One region of the Ureibacillus sp. FSL K6-0165 genome, then DNA from elsewhere that is predicted to be linked to it. Evidence: riboswitches for the same ligand, from Rfam matches in the RefSeq annotation. Region 1 holds a riboswitch; each other region holds the start of a gene.

What was found. Region 1 has a riboswitch for S-adenosylmethionine ahead of metK (methionine adenosyltransferase). Riboswitches for the same ligand answer to the same signal wherever they lie in the genome.
Region 2: it holds a riboswitch for S-adenosylmethionine, as region 1 does, so the genes downstream of both, NST00_RS04850 (bifunctional homocysteine S-methyltransferase/methylenetetrahydrofolate reductase) here and metK (methionine adenosyltransferase) in region 1, are expected to answer to the same signal.
Region 3: it holds a riboswitch for S-adenosylmethionine, as region 1 does, so the genes downstream of both, NST00_RS01675 (O-acetylhomoserine aminocarboxypropyltransferase/cysteine synthase family protein) here and metK (methionine adenosyltransferase) in region 1, are expected to answer to the same signal.
Region 4: it holds a riboswitch for S-adenosylmethionine, as region 1 does, so the genes downstream of both, metA (homoserine O-acetyltransferase MetA) here and metK (methionine adenosyltransferase) in region 1, are expected to answer to the same signal.

Annotation. Positions count from the first base shown of each region.
Region 1 is NZ_JBBOQS010000001.1:1,605,321-1,610,353, reverse strand. It holds gene NST00_RS08115 (alpha/beta hydrolase) at 1-543, opposite strand, end outside; gene NST00_RS08110 (gamma carbonic anhydrase) at 667-1,179, shown strand; gene metK (methionine adenosyltransferase) at 1,271-2,467, opposite strand; SAM riboswitch class I at 2,700-2,811, opposite strand; gene pckA (phosphoenolpyruvate carboxykinase (ATP)) at 3,063-4,649, shown strand; gene NST00_RS08095 (alpha/beta hydrolase family protein) at 4,948-5,033, opposite strand, start outside.
Region 2 is NZ_JBBOQS010000001.1:970,976-976,008, forward strand. It holds gene hemG (protoporphyrinogen oxidase) at 1-1,386, shown strand, start outside; SAM riboswitch class I at 1,456-1,560, shown strand; gene NST00_RS04850 (bifunctional homocysteine S-methyltransferase/methylenetetrahydrofolate reductase) at 1,663-3,510, shown strand; gene metH (methionine synthase) at 3,503-5,033, shown strand, end outside.
Region 3 is NZ_JBBOQS010000001.1:346,563-351,595, reverse strand. It holds gene nfsA (oxygen-insensitive NADPH nitroreductase) at 1-87, opposite strand, end outside; gene NST00_RS01685 (amidohydrolase) at 493-2,157, shown strand; gene NST00_RS01680 (glycerol-3-phosphate acyltransferase) at 2,213-2,857, opposite strand; SAM riboswitch class I at 3,003-3,110, shown strand; gene NST00_RS01675 (O-acetylhomoserine aminocarboxypropyltransferase/cysteine synthase family protein) at 3,223-4,524, shown strand.
Region 4 is NZ_JBBOQS010000001.1:2,067,120-2,072,152, forward strand. It holds gene NST00_RS10285 (hypothetical protein) at 1-1,325, shown strand, start outside; gene NST00_RS10290 (MBL fold metallo-hydrolase) at 1,389-2,249, opposite strand; gene metA (homoserine O-acetyltransferase MetA) at 2,415-3,359, opposite strand; SAM riboswitch class I at 3,453-3,560, opposite strand; gene NST00_RS10300 (hypothetical protein) at 3,625-4,389, opposite strand; gene NST00_RS10305 (DEAD/DEAH box helicase) at 4,392-5,033, opposite strand, start outside.

The DNA.
Region 1 (5,033 bases):
TAATTGTTGAATGTCTCGATACCATCGAACGGTAACATTGGAATGATATGGTACGTCATCCTCCATCTCTAGAAAACCATCAGAATTTCGAGTAAATAATCGTCTATCAAACTCCATCGACACTTTTTTGCTTGGTGCTATGTTCATGCTTGCTAGTGCACTTGTAAGTAAATTGGAATGTTTATGCAACTGTAACCACGGAGCAGTTAATACTAGTCCAGCGCATTCCATCTTCGTTGACCTTAAAAATTGAATTGCAAGGGTTCCGCCCAAGCCATGTCCAATGATAAATACTGGTAAATGATATTGAAGAGCGCTTTTCATGAGCTGTTTAATGAAAAGTAAGTATTCGTCAATTAATTCATCATGAACCCTCGTAAATTTTGACCCTTCTTCATGCCCTGGTAAATCGCCCATCACGACATGATAACCTTCCGTCATCAATTTTTCTATTAACCATGCATACCAACGGTGGTTTTCAAAAGCGCTATGTATTATTACTATAACAGCTTTCGGTTGCTCTTTAGTTTCCCACTTCCACATAGCGTTCCTCCTAAATCCACTAATACTTCTGTCATTACAAGTTAGTTTTGTTCTATTTTCAAATATTTTCTTATTTGCTAGGATAATATACATAATAATACTTTAGAAATGAGGAGCTTTGCGATGATTTATCCTTATAAAGATAAAGAACCTAATATCGATCCTTCTGTATTTATAGCAGACCATGTAACGATTACTGGAGATGTTACAATTGGCGAAGATACGTCAATTTGGTTTGGAACTGTGATTCGCGGAGATGTTGCACCAACGATTATTGGAAAACGTTGTAGCATCCAAGATTTAAGTTGTTTACATCAAAGTCCCAATAACCCTCTAATCATAGAGGATGAAGTCATCGTTGGTCATCAGGCTACCTTACACAGTTGTATTGTACGTAAACGCGCTTTAATTGGCATGGGATCCATCATATTAGATGGTGCTGAAATCGGAGAAGGAGCACTCGTTGCAGCTGGAAGTTTAGTACCTCCTGGTAAAAAAATCCCTCCAAATTCTGTCGCTATGGGCAATCCTGCTAAAGTCGTCCGTCAAGTAACAGAAGAAGATCGTAAAGATATGGATCGCATTATTCAAGAATATGTTGAAAAAGGAAAATATTATCAGTCATTAAAGAAATAAAATTCAAGTTATTATTATTTATACAATATTAAATTTACATTGAAAAATAAAAATGCAGGCGTTCATATTTGCCTGCATTTTTATAAAATAATTATAATCCTGCCTTCTCTCTTAATAATTGGGCCACATCTGTTCTTTCCCAAGGCAAATCGATATCCGTGCGACCAAAATGACCATATGCAGCAGTTTGTTTATAAATTGGACGACGCAAATCTAGCATTTTAATGATACCCGCAGGTCGTAAATCAAATAGTTCTTTGACCCACTCAACTAATTTGCTCTCACTTACTTTACCTGTTCCAAAAGTATCAATTGAAATGGATACAGGACGTGCAACACCAATTGCATAAGCTAATTGAACTTCTACTCGATCAGCAAGACCAGATGCTACGATGTTTTTTGCTACATAACGCGCAGCATAGGCAGCAGAACGGTCCACTTTTGTAGGGTCTTTTCCAGAAAATGCTCCTCCACCATGACGAGCATATCCACCATAAGTATCCACAATAATTTTGCGTCCAGTTAGACCCGCATCTCCTTTTGGTCCACCAATTACGAAGCGGCCAGTTGGGTTAATGAAGTATTTAGTATCGTCATCAATCAACTCTATTGGAACAATTTCCTTAATAACTTTTTCCATCATATCTACTTTAATTTGATCAAGAGTAACTCCTTCATCATGCTGAGTAGAAATGACGATTGTATCAATGCGACGAGGTACATTATTTTCATCATATTCTACAGTTACTTGTGTTTTACCATCTGGTCGTAAATACGGAATCTCTTTTGATTTCCGAACTTCTGATAATCTTCTTGCAAGTCGATGAGCTAAACTAATCGGTAGAGGCATCAGTTCTGGAGTTTCATTGCAAGCAAATCCAAACATTAATCCTTGGTCTCCAGCACCAATCGCTTCGATATCCTCATCAGTCATATATCCTTCTCGTGCTTCTAAGGCTTGGTCTACACCTTCTGCAATATCTGGTGATTGTTCACCGATTGCAGTGAGCACCGCCAAGTTTTCTGCATCAAATCCAAATTTCCCACGCGTATATCCAATTTCTGCGACAGTGTCCCGAACAATACTTTGAATATCGACATAAGTTGTCGTAGTAATTTCTCCGGTTACAAGCACTAATCCAGTTGTAACAATTGTTTCACAAGCAACCCTTGCATTTGGATCTTCTTCTAGTATCGCATCCAATATTGCATCGGATATTTGGTCACAAATTTTATCTGGATGACCTTCTGTTACGCTTTCTGATGTAAACAGTCGACGATTTGACATTAAATTTCCTCCTAAATTTACGAGACGAATCTCTGCTATGATACGGTACTCATTATCCATTTTGCCTTAGCAACATTCGCCCGTAAGGAACAGTGCGAAGATGATGAAAGGCTTTAAGAAATTTTTATCTTTTTATAGGTTTTATAGGTTGAATGAGTACGACATTTGTGCTTGAATAAAAAAAGTTCCTATCCACATGCATGAGGAAAGGAACTAAACATTCTACCTTTCACTCTTATCGTTCAAGGGAACCCCTTGCATCAGGTTAGCACCACGCATTATTATAGTAATGCAGGTTGCCGGGTTTCATAGGGCCTTAACCCTCCACCAGCTCTGGATAAGAGTATCCGTTCAACCAACATGTTACGTAATATACTATACAATGTCAAATATTTTTTCCTTTTTCTCAAATTTGACATAACCCGGTATTCTATAATTTACTTATAAGTAGGTACTCTTGTTACAAGCAAAAAATTTTCATAAATAATTTTAAGAATTAGTATAGATTATTTCATCTAATGTGTTATACTAATTTCTGTATTATATAACCAACAATTAATTTTCCTAAAAATAAAAAAAGGATGGTATTTAATCGATGAATTCAGTAGAAATTGCAAATGAGCTGAAGGAATTATTAAAAGGTGGAAATATAAACACTCAATTGTCAGTGCCTCAATTAGTTGAAAAGGCGGTAACTCGTGGAGAAGCCAAATTAACAATTGATGGTGCAATTGTTGCTGAGACAGGTAAATATACAGGCCGTTCTCCAAAAGATAAATTTATTGTCGAAGAAGAAAGCATTAAAGATAAAATTGATTGGGGTAGTGTAAATCAGCCAATCTCTGCTGAAGTGTTTGATAACTTGTATATAAAAGTATTAAATTACTTAAAAGAAAAAGACGAGTTATTTGTATTTAAAGGCTTTGCTGGAGCAGATAAAGAATCTCAATTATCTATTCAAGTAGTAAATGAATATGCTTGGCACAATCTTTTCTGTCATCAATTATTCATCCGTCCAACAAAAGAAGAATTAGCTTCTCATACAGCTGATTTCACAATTATTTCTGCACCTGGTTTCAAAGCGAATCCAGCTGTTGACGGAACAAACTCAGAAGCATTTATTATCGTATCATTCGAAAAGAAAATTATTTTAATCGGTGGTACGGAATATGCTGGTGAAATGAAAAAATCTATTTTCAGTATCATGAACTACTTGTTACCTGAAAAAGGAATTCTTTCAATGCATTGCTCTGCTAACGTTGGAGAAGATGGTGACGTAGCGTTATTCTTTGGTTTATCTGGTACTGGAAAAACAACTCTTTCTGCTGACAGTGATCGTAAATTAATCGGTGATGATGAACATGGTTGGTCTGACAACGGTGTGTTCAACATTGAAGGCGGCTGCTACGCTAAAACAATTAATTTATCAGCTGAGAAAGAGCCAGAAATTTATAATGCCATTCGTTTTGGTACAGTGTTAGAAAACGTTGTAATCGATTCAGAATCACGTATTCCTGATTACGATGATAATAGCCTAACAGAAAATACACGTGCAGCGTATCCAATTCATTACATTGATAATATTGTAATGCCTTCTATTGCTGGTCATCCGAAAACAATTATTTTCTTAACTGCTGATGCTTTTGGAGTGCTTCCTCCAATCAGTAAATTAACGAAGGAACAAGCAATGTACCACTTCTTAAGCGGATTCACTTCTAAATTGGCTGGTACTGAACGCGGCGTTACTTCACCTGAACCAGTATTCTCTACATGCTTCGGTTCTCCTTTCTTACCACTTCCAGCAACAAAATATGCTGAAATGTTAGGTGAGAAAATCGATGAACACAACGTTCAAGTATTCTTAGTGAACACTGGTTGGACTGGTGGCGAATACGGTGTAGGTAGCCGCATGAAGCTTTCATATACTCGCGCAATGGTACGTGCTGCTATCAGCGGTAAATTAAACGATGTTGAAACAAAACAAGATGGTATTTTCGGATTACACATCCCAACTGCAATTGAAGGGGTTCCAAGCGAAGTGCTAGATCCTCGTGAAGCTTGGAAAGATAAAGAAGCTTACGATCAAAAAGCTCGTTATTTAGCTGATTTATTCAAAGAAAACTTCAAGAAATTTAACAACGTATCAGAAGATATTTTGAAAAAAGGTGGACCATTGGTTTAATATCAACGTTCCATCCATTCTAAACTCATATTAAGATTAAAGAGGCGCCTAATAAGTCATTGAGGCGCCTCTCTTTACGACTGATGCTCATGCATTCTTCGCAGATTAATTTCGACAAGGAGTCGCGTCAGATGTGACCAACGCAGGGAAAATATAATCATCATAAAGAATTTGAGCCTGATCAAAAAATATTACACTTTTTGATCAGGCCATTTAATTTTGATGGGCTTTTTTATAAATCTTTAATGAAAAACGTTCTAAGTGTTTCAATAATTAAAGGGAAAAGAGTGAATTGAAATCATCGCTTCTTTCCTTTTTCTTTCATCCAATTGCAAATAGAACGGACCGTTTCTCTATTGATATGGGGTGGAAAATGGTGTGCCA
Region 2 (5,033 bases), 630 kb from region 1:
GTTATCGGTGGAGGAATTACAGGACTTTGCACGATGTATTATTTACAAAAACAATTAAAGGAAAACGAAATTCCTGCCCGTTTAGTACTTGTGGAAAAAAATCCGTACCTTGGCGGAAAAATGCACACAGCGCGTGAAAAAGGATTCATCATGGAAACGGGAGCAGATTCCATTGTAGCACGATATCCAAGCGTAATTGAACTTGTAAAGGAACTAGATTTTGAATCGGAAGTCGTATATAACGAAACAGGAATTTCTTATATTCACACCAATAATGAATTACATGCGATTCCAAAGGACTCTGTATTTGGCATTCCTATGACTCTCGAATCCCTAAAGGCGAGCACATTAATTTCAGAAGAAGGGAAACAACGAGTGTTAAAAGATGAGGAAATACCGAATACGAAATTTACGAAGGAAAGTTCCATCGGAGATTTCTTAGAATACTTTTTAGGAAAAGAAATCGTGGAGAAACAAATAGCTCCTGTATTAGCTGGTGTTTATTCAGGGGACATTTATAAATTGTCCATTGCCTCTACGCTTCCATACTTAGTTGATTACAAAAATGAATATGGAAGTATAATGAAAGGTTTGCAAGCAAATCGGGAAAAGTTTGAACGGGAAGCGAATAAAAAATTCCTTTCTTTTAAAAATGGACTATCTCAACTAATTGATCGAATGGAAGAACTGCTTGTGGATGTAGAAATATATAAAGATACTGAAACAGTTCTTGTTGAGAAGAAAGAACAACGTTATGAAATTTCCTTCGCTAACGGAGAAAAATTGGAATCGGATGTTGTTGTGTTAGCATTGCCCAACCAAGTCGTGAAGCAAGTTTTAAATAATGATGAATTAAATCCTTATTTCAACAAATTTAAAAATGCATCAGCCATTACGATGTATGTAGGCTTCGATCTACCAGATTCTATTTTGCCTAAGGATGGCACTGGATTTATCGTTTCCTATAACAGCGACTTATTATGTAATGCCTCTACTTGGACAAGCCGTAAATGGAAGCATACTTCAACAGAAGGAAATCTACTTGTTCGACTGTTTTATAAAGAAAGTAATCCTCGCTACCAAGAATTAGTGAAAATGAGTGATGAAGAGTTAACAAAGGTTGCTTTGAACGATATTCAACTCAGTTTGAATATAGAAGCACAACCTACCATTGTGAATATTACAAAATGGATCGATGCCATGCCAACTTATGATTTAGCTCATCATGAAGCTTTGCAAGAAATAATTACAAAATTAGATAACCTCTATCCGAATCTTTACATTGCTGGTTGCTCTTATTTCGGCGTAGGAATTGGTGCATGCATTGATAACGGGAAAGAAACAGCAAAACAAATTATAAACAACTTTTTAAATAATTCCGACTGATTAACTTGACAAAATGAAGTATTGATTTTATGATGTAAGTTATTATATTGATATTTTAAAATCGAATATGACTTATCAAGAGAAGTGGAGGGAACTGGCCCGGTGAAGCTTCAGCAACCACTAAAAATTTTTAGTAAGGTGCTAAATCCAGCGGCAATTGCCGAAAGATAAGGTGACTTCTAAAGGAAATGACAAGCCTTCTTTCGCAAGAAGGCTTTTTCTATTAGATGAATTGACAGAAAATTTATGAAGTAAAGAAAAGTGAGGGAATTTCGGATGGGGCTACTAGATGCGTTAAAACATAAAGTGTTAGTTGCAGATGGTGCTATGGGAACGCTGTTATATTCATATGGACTTGAAAATTGTCACGAAGAAATGAATATTGAAAAACCGGAAATCATTAAAAAAATTCATAAGGAATACATACAAGCTGGCGCAGATGTTATTCAAACGAATACATATGGCGCTAATCGAATCAAGCTCACTCGTTATGGTTTGGAGTCAAAAGTAGTGGAAATTAACGAAGGTGCGATAGGTGTTGCCAAACAAGCAGCCAAGAACAGTGAAGTGTTTATTTTAGGTTCGATTGGTGGTATCCGTGGTGTTCGCAAAGTAGATTATACATTAGATGAAATTCTCGCAGCAGTTCGTGAACAAGCAGAAGTGCTAATTGCGGGGCAGTTAGATGGTTTGTTGTTAGAAACTTATTATGATTTTGAAGAGCTATGCGAGACGTTAAAAATGTTACGAGCCATGACGGATATGCCCATCATTGCTCAAGTTTCAATGCAAGAGCCGGGCGTATTAATGAATGGCATGAAATTGAATGAAGCATTAAAGCAGTTAGAAAAATTAGGTGCAGATATTGTAGGGGTGAACTGTCGACTTGGTCCATACCACACAATACAGGCTTTTGAACAGGTAGAAATTCCTGAACGAGCGTATTTATCTGTTTATCCGAACGCTTCTTTATTAGATATTGAAGAGGGGCGTGTCGTTTACGAATCAGAAGTAGATTATTTTGCAAGGGCAGCGGTTGAATTATGCAATGAAGGAGTAAGGCTCATTGGAGGATGTTGCGGTACAACACCGAAACATATTGAAGCGATGAAAAAGAAGCTTGCTCATTTTCAGCCGGTTGAAAAGAAAGAGGCAAAACCTCAGAGGGAAATAATCATTCGCGAGGCTGAACCGCATAGTTTTGAACCTCTCCACGAAAAAGCAAAAAGAGCACGTTCTGTCATTGTAGAATTGGATACGCCGAAGCATCTTGAAATTGAACAGTTTGTTGAAGGAGCAAAAGCTCTTTACAATGCAGGGGCAGATCTTATCATGATGGCAGACAATTCACTAGCATCTCCAAGGGTTAGCAACTTGGCAATGGGGGCCATTTTAAAACTGCAATATGGCATACGCACAATGCCACATATTACTTGCCGAGATCGAAACTTAATTGGGCTGCAATCCCATTTAATGGGGCTCAATGCTCTTGGCCTTCATGATGTGTTGGCTGTAACTGGTGATCCAACAAAGGTAGGGGATTTTCCGGGTGCAACAAGTGTTTATGACGTTTCATCGATGGAATTGATATCATTAATTAAACAGTTAAATGAAGGGATTTCTTTTTCTGGCAAAGCACTAAGAAAAAAAGCGAATTTCTCAGTAGCAGCGGCTTTCAATCCTAACGTGAGAGTGTTAGATCGTGCTGTCAGCCGTCTAGAGAAAAAAATTGAACATGGTGCGGATTATTTCATTACGCAACCAGTCTATTCGAAGGAAAAAATTGTGGAAATTCATGAGGCGACAAAACATTTAGATACACCAATTTATATAGGAATTATGCCGCTTACTAGCTTTAAAAATGCGGAATTTTTGCATCATGAAGTACCGGGAATTAAATTATCTGATGATGTGTTAGAAAGAATGCAACAAGTAAGCGGAAATAAAGAACAAGAAACAAAAGTAGGACTAGAAATTGCAAAAGAATTGTTAGATACAGCAACGAAATACTTCAACGGCATTTATTTAATTACGCCGTTTATGCGATATGAAATCACTTTACAACTATTGCAATATATTCAACAACTTGACGAGCAAAATAAAGGAGTTAAAGCAAATGGTTAACCATCCAATAGAGGAACAATTGCAAAAAAGAATATTGATTATCGATGGTGCAATGGGAACAATGCTCCAGCAGGAAAATTTAACACCGGAAGATTTTGGTGGGGAAGAATTTGATGGATGTAATGAACACCTTGTATTAACTAGACCTGATGTCATTTCTAAAATCCATCGAGCGTACTTAGAAGCTGGAGCAGATATTATTTCTACAAATACATTTGGAGGAACCCCACTCGTATTAAATGAATATGGATTAGGTTATAAAGCAGAAGAAATTAATAAGAGGGCTGTAGAACTTGCAAAAGCAGAAGCTGAAAAATATTCAACAAGCGACTGGCCTCGCTTCGTTGCAGGATCCATAGGTCCAACGACGAAAACATTGTCTGTAACGGGCGGTATTACATTTGATGAGCTATCTGAAAACTTCTATATCCAAGCGAAAGCACTAATTGAAGGCGGCGCAGATTTATTGTTACTTGAGACAAGCCAAGATATGTTAAACGTGAAAGCGGCAACCCTTGGTTTGAAGCGGGCATTTAAAGAAACTGGAAAAGAGCTTCCGATTATGGTTTCTGCGACGATTGAGCCAATGGGAACAACACTTGCTGGGCAATCTATAGAAGCTTTCTATATTTCTATTGAACACATCAAGCCAATTTCAATTGGGCTTAACTGTGCGACAGGGCCAGAATTTATGACGGATCATATTCGCTCGCTTTCCGAATTATCTACAAGCTATATAAGCTGTTATCCGAACGCTGGATTACCAGATGAAGAGGGACATTATCATGAAACGCCCGAATCTTTATCGAAGAAATTGCAAGGATTTGCTGAAAAAGGTTGGTTAAACATTGTCGGTGGATGCTGCGGTACAACTCCTGCCCACATAAAGGCAATCCGTGAAGCAGTAGAAGGCTATAAACCTCGAAAGAAGAAGGAAAAATCCCTTGGACATGCAGTATCAGGTATTGAACCGCTGCTTTATGATGATTCAATGCGTCCGTTATTTATTGGTGAAAGAACAAACGTTATTGGATCTCGTAAATTTAAGCAGTTAATTATTGATGGAAAATACGAGGAAGCGGCTGAAATTGCTCGAGCCCAAGTGAAAAACGGGGCGCATGTGATTGATATCTGTTTAGCGAACCCTGACCGAGATGAGCTAGAAGATATGCGCCGATTTATGCAAGAAGTGGTAAAGAAAGTGAAAGTACCTTTAGTCATAGACTCAACTGACGAGCGAGTGATAGAGGAAGCATTGAAATATTCTCAAGGAAAAGCAATCATCAACTCCATCAACTTAGAAGATGGAGAAGAACGTTTTGATAAAGTGCTGCCAATCGTGAAGAGATATGGTGCCTCAGTTGTTGTAGGCACAATTGATGAAGAGGGAATGGCCGTCACTCGCGAGAGAAAATTGGCGATAGCAGAGCGCTCTTATAAAATTTTAACGGAAAAATGGGGCATTGCGCCGGAAGATATTATTTTTGACCCATTAGTTTTCCCCGTAGGTACTGGGGATGAGC
Region 3 (5,033 bases), 1.3 Mb from region 1:
TAAGTCAATAACCGTCTCTCTTGGAATTTCTTCTCCTGTATATTTACGAACAGAAGTATGGCTGCGTAATAACTCTTTTACACTCATGTTTTACACCCCTTATGTATTCATCAATAATAGCGTGAATTTCATCCTTTAAGGCTATATTAGTACACTTTCTTCTAGATGACAAAAATTTGAATTATAGAAGCCCCAATCGATTTACAGTACGTTGTTGAAAAAGAGTACTAGAAGATAAGCTCATTCATTAAGGTATTCCCAATTTTAAAGAAAAAGCACCTGTACCGTAAGCCGACGTGTTTTGTGGGGCACTTAATGATAGTAAGAAATAGATCGATTATTCATTCCTTTATTTTACCAGTTAATATATGGTTAAAACTTTACAGTAATTGAACAATTATTGAACTTGTATCAATACATAAAATGTATTCATTATTGAAAAATGAATATCCTATATTGAAATAACGTTCCTAAAGAAGCGAGGTGGTATACATGAAAAGACGTATTTTCATCGTACTTCTCGTGTTATTTTTGGTAGCTTTCCATTTCAAACCAATTGTTGCAGAAGAAGAAATTGTTCAAGCGGATTTAGTAATTGAAAATGTTGAAGTATTTACTGTCGACAAAGTAAACGAGAAAGCAGAAGCCATTGCGGTGAAAAATGGAAAGTTTGTTTATGTAGGAGATCGGGAGGGCGTACAAGCCTATAAAGGTCCAAAAACGAAAGTAATGCATTTAGATAATCAGCTGTTATTGCCAGGATTTGTTGACGGTCATAATTATGCATATTTAAAAGCCGAGAAACTGTATTTATTGGACTTAACCCCTTACTCAAATTTTGAACAATATAAAAGAGCGATTTTAACGTATCGTTCACAAAATCCACAATTAAGGCAGCTTCGTGCTGTTGGATGGAATCAAAATGTGACGGAAGAAGCGAGTCAAAAGAGTGGACAAACTCCGAGAGAATTAATTGATCAACTTGTTTCAGATATCCCGTTTGTAGCTTTTTCAAATCATCGAGACGAGCTTTGGGTTAACTCAAAAGCAATCGAAATTTCAGGATTGGATGTAGAAACAGAAAAACAGGAACAAGGACAAATTGACCTTTTAGAAAAAGGCGAGTTGGGAGTAGTTCAAGGACAGTTCATTAAAGTAGTTATCCAATCTTTGCCTCAACCGGATTTTACAGTAGAACAATATAAGATAGCATTGTTGGAATTTCAAAAAGAAGCGGCAACATATGGAATTACGGCAGTATTTATTCCGTTCCGATACCATTCGGAAAATTTATTAAAAGCTATTGATGAACTTGATCAACAAGGTAAGCTGACGCTTTCCTATGAGTTAGGGTTATACGTAGATCCTTTTAAAGGATTAGAACAAATTGATTCGTTAAAGGAATGGAGAGATAAGTATCAGGGAGAGAATTATAGTTACCAAACGGTGAAATTGTATGGTGCAGAAGTTTTATCAAAAGATGGTTCATGGAATAGGGACAAGTTTTATCAACTGTTGGAATTGTTAGATCGGGAAGGTTTTCGAATACATGTGCAAGCAGATGGGGAATTAGATGAAATTGTAAAGGTGTTTGAATATGTTCGAGAGCATAATGGAAAACAGAATTTCAAGCATACTATTTCCAATATCCCTTTTATGACGAGGGAAAATTTAACCCAATTTCGAAAGTTTGGTCTGATTCCATCTGTTCAGCCATCTCTCTTTTATCACACAATGGGAGTTAAAGAAAAGGTGGAAGAATTAAAAGATTTGCATCGAATGAAAAGCTATTTTGAGCGGGGATTACCAGTTGCATCTTCGAGTAATTATCCTTTTGGCGAGTTGAATCCACTATACGGAATTGAAACGGGAATGACTAGACTTCATGCAAAAGAAGAAAAAAATCTTAAACCATTATGGCCAAAAGAAAGTGCTACGTTGAAACAAATGCTTCGTAGTTACACCATCTATGCGGCAAGACAAATAGGAAAAGAAGAATGGATTGGGAAGATTCGTGTGGGGAAACAAGCAGACTTTATCATATTAGATAAAAATATCTTTAAAATACCTCCTAGTGAGATAAGTGAAGCGAAAGTCGTGTTAACTTATTTTAAGGGAAAAGAAATATATCGTGATAATTCTCATATCGATGAATGAAATAAAAAGAACCTCCCGTAGTTGTTAGGTGTATTACCTTTACGGGAGATTTTTTTTATGCGGTTTCATCTTTCTCTCTTTTAAAAGCTGCGTTGATGGTTGGTTCTGTCCCGAGTTTAATGCGTTTAATGTTTTCTAAATGTAAAATCGTTGCAACCAATAACAGCAATATTACGATGATAAATGGCCAAATAGTTGGTTCAAACAGCAAAGAGTTTATAGCAAAAACGATATACAAAAAGAATACACCGATAATTAAATAGTTGGATAATAAGGAAACTATGACAAGAGCTATCATAGAAAGTAGACCAAATTTCCAATTGATTGCAAGGAAAATTCCGATGAGGGAAGCAGTTCCTTTACCGCCTCTGAAATGCATATGAATGGGAAAATTATGACCTAGAATTACTGCGGCACCTGTCAAATAGAGCAATATTGAGATTTGTTCAGTTTCAAATAGTGTATAGTGATCTAAAAAATATCTTGTTAAGATAATCGCAAAAACTCCTTTTCCGATATCAATGAATCCAACAAGTATGCCGTATTTCCAGCCCAGCGTAAGAGTAGCGTTGGAAGCTCCTGCATTGCCGAGTCCAGCTTCTTTTAAATTCACACCGGAAAGTAATTGTGCTGCATTTGACCCATGAATACATCCAATAAAATAGCCGACAATAAGAAATGTAATCACTGCAGTTATCATTCTATTGGACTCCTTTATAGAAAAGTGCATTTTAATATATTATACTCAATAAAATAAAAAATAGTTTCAAATTTTTTAAAAAATTAGTTGACAGAGTGGCATACTATGTTTTATAGTTAATCCAACGATGGAAATCAAATCAATACTCTTATCAAGAGAGGCGGAGGGACTAGGCCCTATGATGCCCGGCAACCGGCAAGAAAATTGCAAAGGTGCTAAATCCTACAGATCATATTGATCTGAAAGATAAGAGGAGGAAATGTACGTGCATACAACACCCTCTTCTTATATAAGAAGAGGGTTTTTGTTTTACTTCAATGCCTCCTCAAGAAATCCATCAATTATTTATTTAGGAGGAGAAAACGATGTCCGAATTCAAGCCAGAAACGTTATTACTTCACGGTGGCCAACAACCTGACCCTACTACAGGTGCTATTGCTGTTCCTATTTATCGCACAACAGCATATGCATTCAAAGACACAGAACATGCGCGCAAATTATTCGCTCTTGAAGAAGTTGGTAATATTTATTCTCGCATTATGAATCCAACTGTAGATGTATTTGAAAAGCGTGTTGCTTTACTAGAAGGTGGTACTGCAGCTGTTGCTTTATCTTCCGGTCAGGCGGCGATTGCATTCTCCATTTTAAACATCGCTAATGCAGGAGATGAAATTGTTTCAGCTGGTTCCTTATATGGTGGAACATACAACTTATTTGCAAACACATTGCCGCGCTGGGGAATTACTACAAAATTTGTAGATGAAAGAGATCCAGAAAACTTCCGCAAAGCGATTACGGACAAAACAAAAGCGATTTATGCTGAAACGGTAGGAAACCCTAGTTTAAATATTTTAGATATTGAAGCGGTGGCAAAAATTGCTCACGAAAATGGCATACCATTAATTATCGACAATACGTTCCCATCTCCATATGGATGCAACCCAATTGAATTTGGAGCAGACGTCGTAATACACTCTGCGACAAAATGGATTGGGGGACACGGTACAACAATCGGAGGAATTGTTGTAGATGGGGGTAAATTTGACTGGACACAAGGTCGATTCCCAGGATTCACTGAGCCCGATCACACATATCACGGAATTCGTTATGGTATTGATACAGCCGAAGCTGCTTTTGCAACAAAATTACGTGTACAATTATTACGTGACTTTGGTCCAACTTTAGGGCCAGATGCAGCGTTTAGCTTCTTACAAGGTTTAGAAACCCTTCATCTTCGTTATGTAAGACATGGTGAAAACGCAGAAAGAATTGTGGAATTCTTGAAAAACCACCCATACGTAGAATATGTGAATTATCCAGGGGATGAAAACTTCCCATCTCACCACCTTGCGAAGAAATATTTAAAAAACGGTTACGGATCAATGGTAACATTCGGAATTAAAGGTGGTCGTGAAGCAGGTCGAGTGGTAATTGACAACGTGAAATTATTCTCTCACGTAGCGAATGTTGGAGATGCAAGATCGCTCATTATTCATCCTGCATCAACAACTCACCAACAATTATCTGCTGAGGAATTAAAAATTGCTGGAGTAGGGGAAGAACTCATTCGCTTATCCATCGGCTTAGAAAATGTAGATGACATTATTGCAGATTTAGATCAAGCTTTAGCAAAAGCTGAGGCAGAATTTAGTGTAAATAAGGCTTAATCATTCGTTCAAGCCCTCTAAGAACCGCTATTGAATCGCTAATAATAGCTGCTCATTTGCCGCTGTTAAAAAATAAAGCATTAAATGCTCCCCATAATAGTCGTTAAGAGAAGAGGTTGCTCATGTGCAACATTAAAATCCTCTATGGTCCAAAAGATAAAATGCTCATTTGCAGTGAAAATTTAATAGGAAAGTGCTGCTCATTCGCAGCTGATCCAATTATCCAAAGTTTCTTAAAATGATTGATTGAGTAAGGCTGCTCATTTGCAGTAGATAATTCAAATTTTCCTCAAAGGCGCTTAATCGAAAGGCTACTCATTTGTAGCAAAAATAATTTAATACGATGTGAGTTGTATTCCCATTCGAATACAATTCACATTAATAAATAGGCTGATCTGTCATTTTGGTAGAACCAATCGTTCTCAATTCTAGACACCCCATTTTCGATATATAAAATTAATTCCTAGTAAAATAATTAGGTTACTTGAATTTTATCGTTTAATCATTTA
Region 4 (5,033 bases), 460 kb from region 1:
AACGCAGGGACACTACATTAATTTGTATAGTGGGTATTTTTTTGCTGTCTATTACAGCAACCGGAGATTTCGTTGCTTCCATCAGCAAAGTGTTTTCAAGCTTCATTTATGCCATCACCGAGTTATTATCGACCATCATCATCATTTGTGTCATTGTTGCCATGAGCCGCGTTTTACTGAAAACGGGCATTAATGAAGTGATGGTTTCCCCATTTGCAAAAATTATAAAGAATCCAACTTTAGCGTTTTGGACAATCGGAATTTTAATGATGCTAATTTCTTGGTTTTTCTGGCCTTCCCCAGCTGTTGCATTACTTGGTGCTGTTTTGTTGCCTGTTGCTATTCGTGCTGGACTCCCCGCTCTAGGTGTTGCGATGGCAATGAACTTGTTTGGCCACGGTATTGCCCTCTCTGGTGACTTTGTTATTCAAGGAGCGCCGAAATTAACAGCCGATGCAGCTGGACTTCCGGTTCACGAAGTCATTTCTGCAAGCATTCCTCTAGTGATTGTGATGGGGATTGTTACGACAGTTGTAGCATTTCTATTGTTAAAACGGGATATGAAGCGCGGTACGATTGACATGATTGGAAATTTTGATGGTGAAACTCAGGAACAAGAAGAGGTTGACACAAATCTTTTATCGATGAGACAAAAGCGAATATTTGCGATATTGATACCAATTGCCTTCTTATTAAATGTAGTGGCTATGTCTATATTTGATTTAACTGGTGGAGATGCGACAGCATTAATTGGTGGAACAACGTTAGCACTTCTATTACTCCTTTCAATGTTTGCCCATAAAAATGCTGGACTAGAAAAAACGACAAGTTATTTAATTCAAGGTTTCCAATTTGGTTTTAAAGTGTTTGGTCCTGTTATTCCAATTGCCGCATTCTTCTATTTAGGAGATTCTGGATTTACTCAAATCATCGGCAATCATTTACCAGAAGGATCTCAAGGCATCATTAATGATTTAGGGGTCGCACTAGCAGCGGTTGTGCCTTTAACCGCTGAAATTGCTGCAGTGACAGTTGCAGGAGTTGGCGCAATTACAGGGTTAGATGGCTCCGGATTTTCTGGTATTTCGTTAGTAGGTTCGATTGCTAATCTATTTGGTACAGTGATTGGTGAAGGAACTGCTACTCTTACAGCATTAGGTCAAATTGCAGCCATTTATGTTGGTGGTGGAACTTTAGTACCATGGGCTTTAATTCCAGCAGCAGCAATCTGTAATGTCAGTCCATTTGAGTTGGCTAGAAGAAACTTAATTCCAGTAGTAATTGGATTATTTGTGACGACAATTGTTGCGATGTTTTTAATATAAATAAAGAAAGAAACCGTATAACAAACGTTGCGGTTTCTTTCTTTATTTATATGCTTTTGTGAGTTAATGTTCAAAACCATCAACGTATCTTCCATCTTTCGGAATTGCCAATTCATCGAAGTGATGAACTAATTGGGCTAATCCATTTTCCAATTCTTCACCCGACATTGGAACACCGTGTCCACATAGTGCCACTCTTGGACGAAGATAAGCGAGTTTTGTAACGCTTTCTCTTGCTAATTTCCAATTCGTTGTAAAATATTTAGGTGGGCCAGAGATTTCCTTTTCTTGTACAAAAACTTTAAACAAAGACTCTTGTTTCACCGTAACGAACGCATCACCAGCAATTAGCGCACGGTCGCGTTCACGAAAAAGAGAGATATGACCTGGTGAATGTCCCGGTGTTGGAATCCACTTCCATTCAGGTAACATCGGGATTGTTCCATTTTTCGGCAGTGCATGAACAAAAGAATCTAACTGTATTGGCTGTTTAGGAAAGTATGGTGACATTCTCGCAACGAGTCCACGATCTACCGTAGGATCTGGATTTGGATAGCTTTGTTCTCCTATTAAAAATGGGATTTCTTCTTCATGGGCATATACTGGGACATTCCAATGTTTTACTAAATCAACAATTGCGCCAACATGATCAAAATGTCCATGGGTTAAAAGAATCGCTTTTGGGCGGGCATTTTGACCGAAACGCTGCTCAGCTTCTTCAATGATTGCATTAGCTGATTTCGGCATTCCCGCATCAACTAAAACCCATTGATTGTCTTTATCTGGATCACCAATAAAGCAAACATTGACTACTTGGATTGTAAAATGATATAAATCCTCTGTAATGTTTAGCCCTACCCCACTTAATATAGAAGTGACGGGAATAAATTTATAATCATCACCATAATGTAGCTGTTCGGACATTTCATTACCCCCTTTACATATTATTGAGTATTTCCAATTATGAATTCTTTATTTGTTCAAGAACTTCATTTTGCACTCGCTATTGTCATTCATATGTATGAATTGTTTTATTAATAAAAAAACTGTAAAAATTCTTCCGTGGAAGAAGAATTTTTACAGTTTTCATTAAATATGATAATCAATTGGTTCGTAACCATCGACAAAATGCCAGTCGTAAGGTGTTTCTTGGTAAACATAGTAGTTCAACCAGTTATAGAATAATAGGTGGGCATGTGCTCTCCAACTATTTTTTGGTTTTTTTGTTGGGTCATTGTTAGGAAAATAGTTTGCTGGAATGTCTATTGGTAATCCTTTCTTTACATCACGCTCATATTCTTCGGCAAGGGTTGTTGCATCATATTCCAAGTGTCCTGTAATCATAATGTGTTTATTATCTTTTGATTGAATGATAAAAGGTCCTACTTCTTCAGAATAGCTCAACAATTGTAAATCAGGATGTTGTTGCACTTCCTCTAAGGAAACTGACGTGTATCGAGAATGAGGTGCCACAAATTCATCATTGAAACCACGAACTAAATCGTTTGTTAAGTCTGTTATAGTGTGTGAATAGATACCAGAACATTTTTTCGGCAACTCAAATTTCCCTATTCCGAAGTGATAATATAGTGCTGCTTGTGCCGCCCAACATATATAAATTATCGATGTCACATTGTCTTGTGCCCAGTCTAAAATTTCAGTTAATTCTTTCCAATAATTAACTTCTTCAAATTCCAACCGTTCTACTGGTGCCCCGGTAATGACCATTCCATCAAAACGGCGATGCTTGATTTCATCAAAAGTTTTATAAAACATCTCTAAATGGCTTTTTGACACATTTTTTGGCTCATATGAAGCTGTATTTAAAAATGTTACATTTGTTTGTAAAGGAGTGTTACCGAGTAAACGCAATAATTGTAATTCTGCTTTTTCTTTTTCAGGCATCAAGTTAAAAACCAAAATATTTAATGGTCGGATTTCCTGTGATAACGCACGGTCTTCTTCCATGACGAAAATCTTTTCATTTCTTAAAATTTCTCCAGCTGGTAAATTCTTCGGAATATTAATTGGCATTTCTCATGTCCCCCAATTCTACATTTAATTATTAAAAAACCCTCTCATTCCAGCATAGGAAATGAGAGGGTACAAACATTTCATGTACGCACTCTCTTATCTCCCAAGGCATAGCCTTGCTGGAATTAGCACCTTTCTAACAATCGTTAGAGGTTGCTGAAGCTTCATTGGGCCAAGTCCCTCCGCTTCTCTTGATAAGAAAGTTTTGAATCCTTATAAAATTAAGATAATCCTAACACATTTAATAGGGATTTGCAATATTAGGTTATTTTATTTTACTCTGCATTTTTGTTAGCCATTCCGAGCTCTCTTTCTCATTCAATTCTTGTTCTAATTGTTGATCCCAACTATTAAATAATGTATTCCATACGCGGATAAATAATTCCTTGTTTTCAGCGTTCCAAATAATGAATTCGATACAAGGGACATCATTTACTTGAGTATTTTCCATTGATAGTATGGATTTGATTTCTTGATGATCTTCTTCCAGTTCCGTCGCTTGCATGTTTTGTATTGCTTTCATCATAAAAGGTGCACTTACTGGCCCCTCTTCATTACGTATATAACGATAGATTTGTTCCGGAAAATCATCAAAGTCTAATACTTCCTCAATATCGCCTTCTACGATTTGATGATGTACAGGGCTATATAGTAGCTCTATTGCTACGGGTTCTAATTCCTCTTCAAATACTCCTAGAGAAAATTGTTTCATTCCTTTTTCGGTAAGTTGATAATAGTTATTTTCCCGTATCAACAACCCATTTTTTTGCATTTTCCGTAATAAATCTTCTATAAATAGTGGCTCTACCAGTAAAATTTCACTGAGCTGTTCAGCCCTTTCGAAAGTTGATTTTTGGCAAGAGAAAAGTAAGATTTTCATTAATATATCCATCGTCCTCTTTCGAACTGGCTGATAAGTGATTTCATACGTATGCATCGGAATACACCAAATATCGGTATGAATGATTAAACCAGATTTTTCTTTTTCAAGCTTTTTTATTAATTGTTGCTGTATTTGATGGAGTTCCATGTTTATGTTAAGAACGTCTCCTTTGTTATTTTTCGAATACCTTGTTGTTTTTCCACTACTTCATATAGATATTGATACATTTCTTTAGTGTTCTTTGCTTTTGGTCGATTCATGAACATTTCTGAGCTGCCAATAATCATCAGTAATTCTCTTGCTCTCGATAATGCAACGTTTAACCGGCGGTAATCTTTTGCAAAACCGATTTCTCCATGTGGATTGTTTCGAACCATACTTAGTAGTATAACGTCCATTTCCATACCCTGGAATTTATCGACAGAGCCTGTCCGAATATGTAAATGGGACAAATTCAACTCTTCTATTAACAAATTAACTCGATTTACTTGCTCTCGATAGAAACTAATCACACCAACGGATTTTAAAGCATCATTTTCAAGTAAGCCTTGTTCTTTTGATTTTGCAGTTGCTTCGTTTAAATCGATTAATAGTTTCCGTATTGTTTCTAGTTCGGAAGAGTTAAATAAACTAGCGCCTTCCTTCATTCTTTCTTCAAAGTAATGTGGCTCGTTTGGTAGATCGAACCATAATAAATGTTCATGGCGTTTTACATAATTTCCATTTAATTTATGATCTCTTGCTTCATCAGAATTATCTAAACCACAATGTAAGGACTCGTTGCCGGTCCT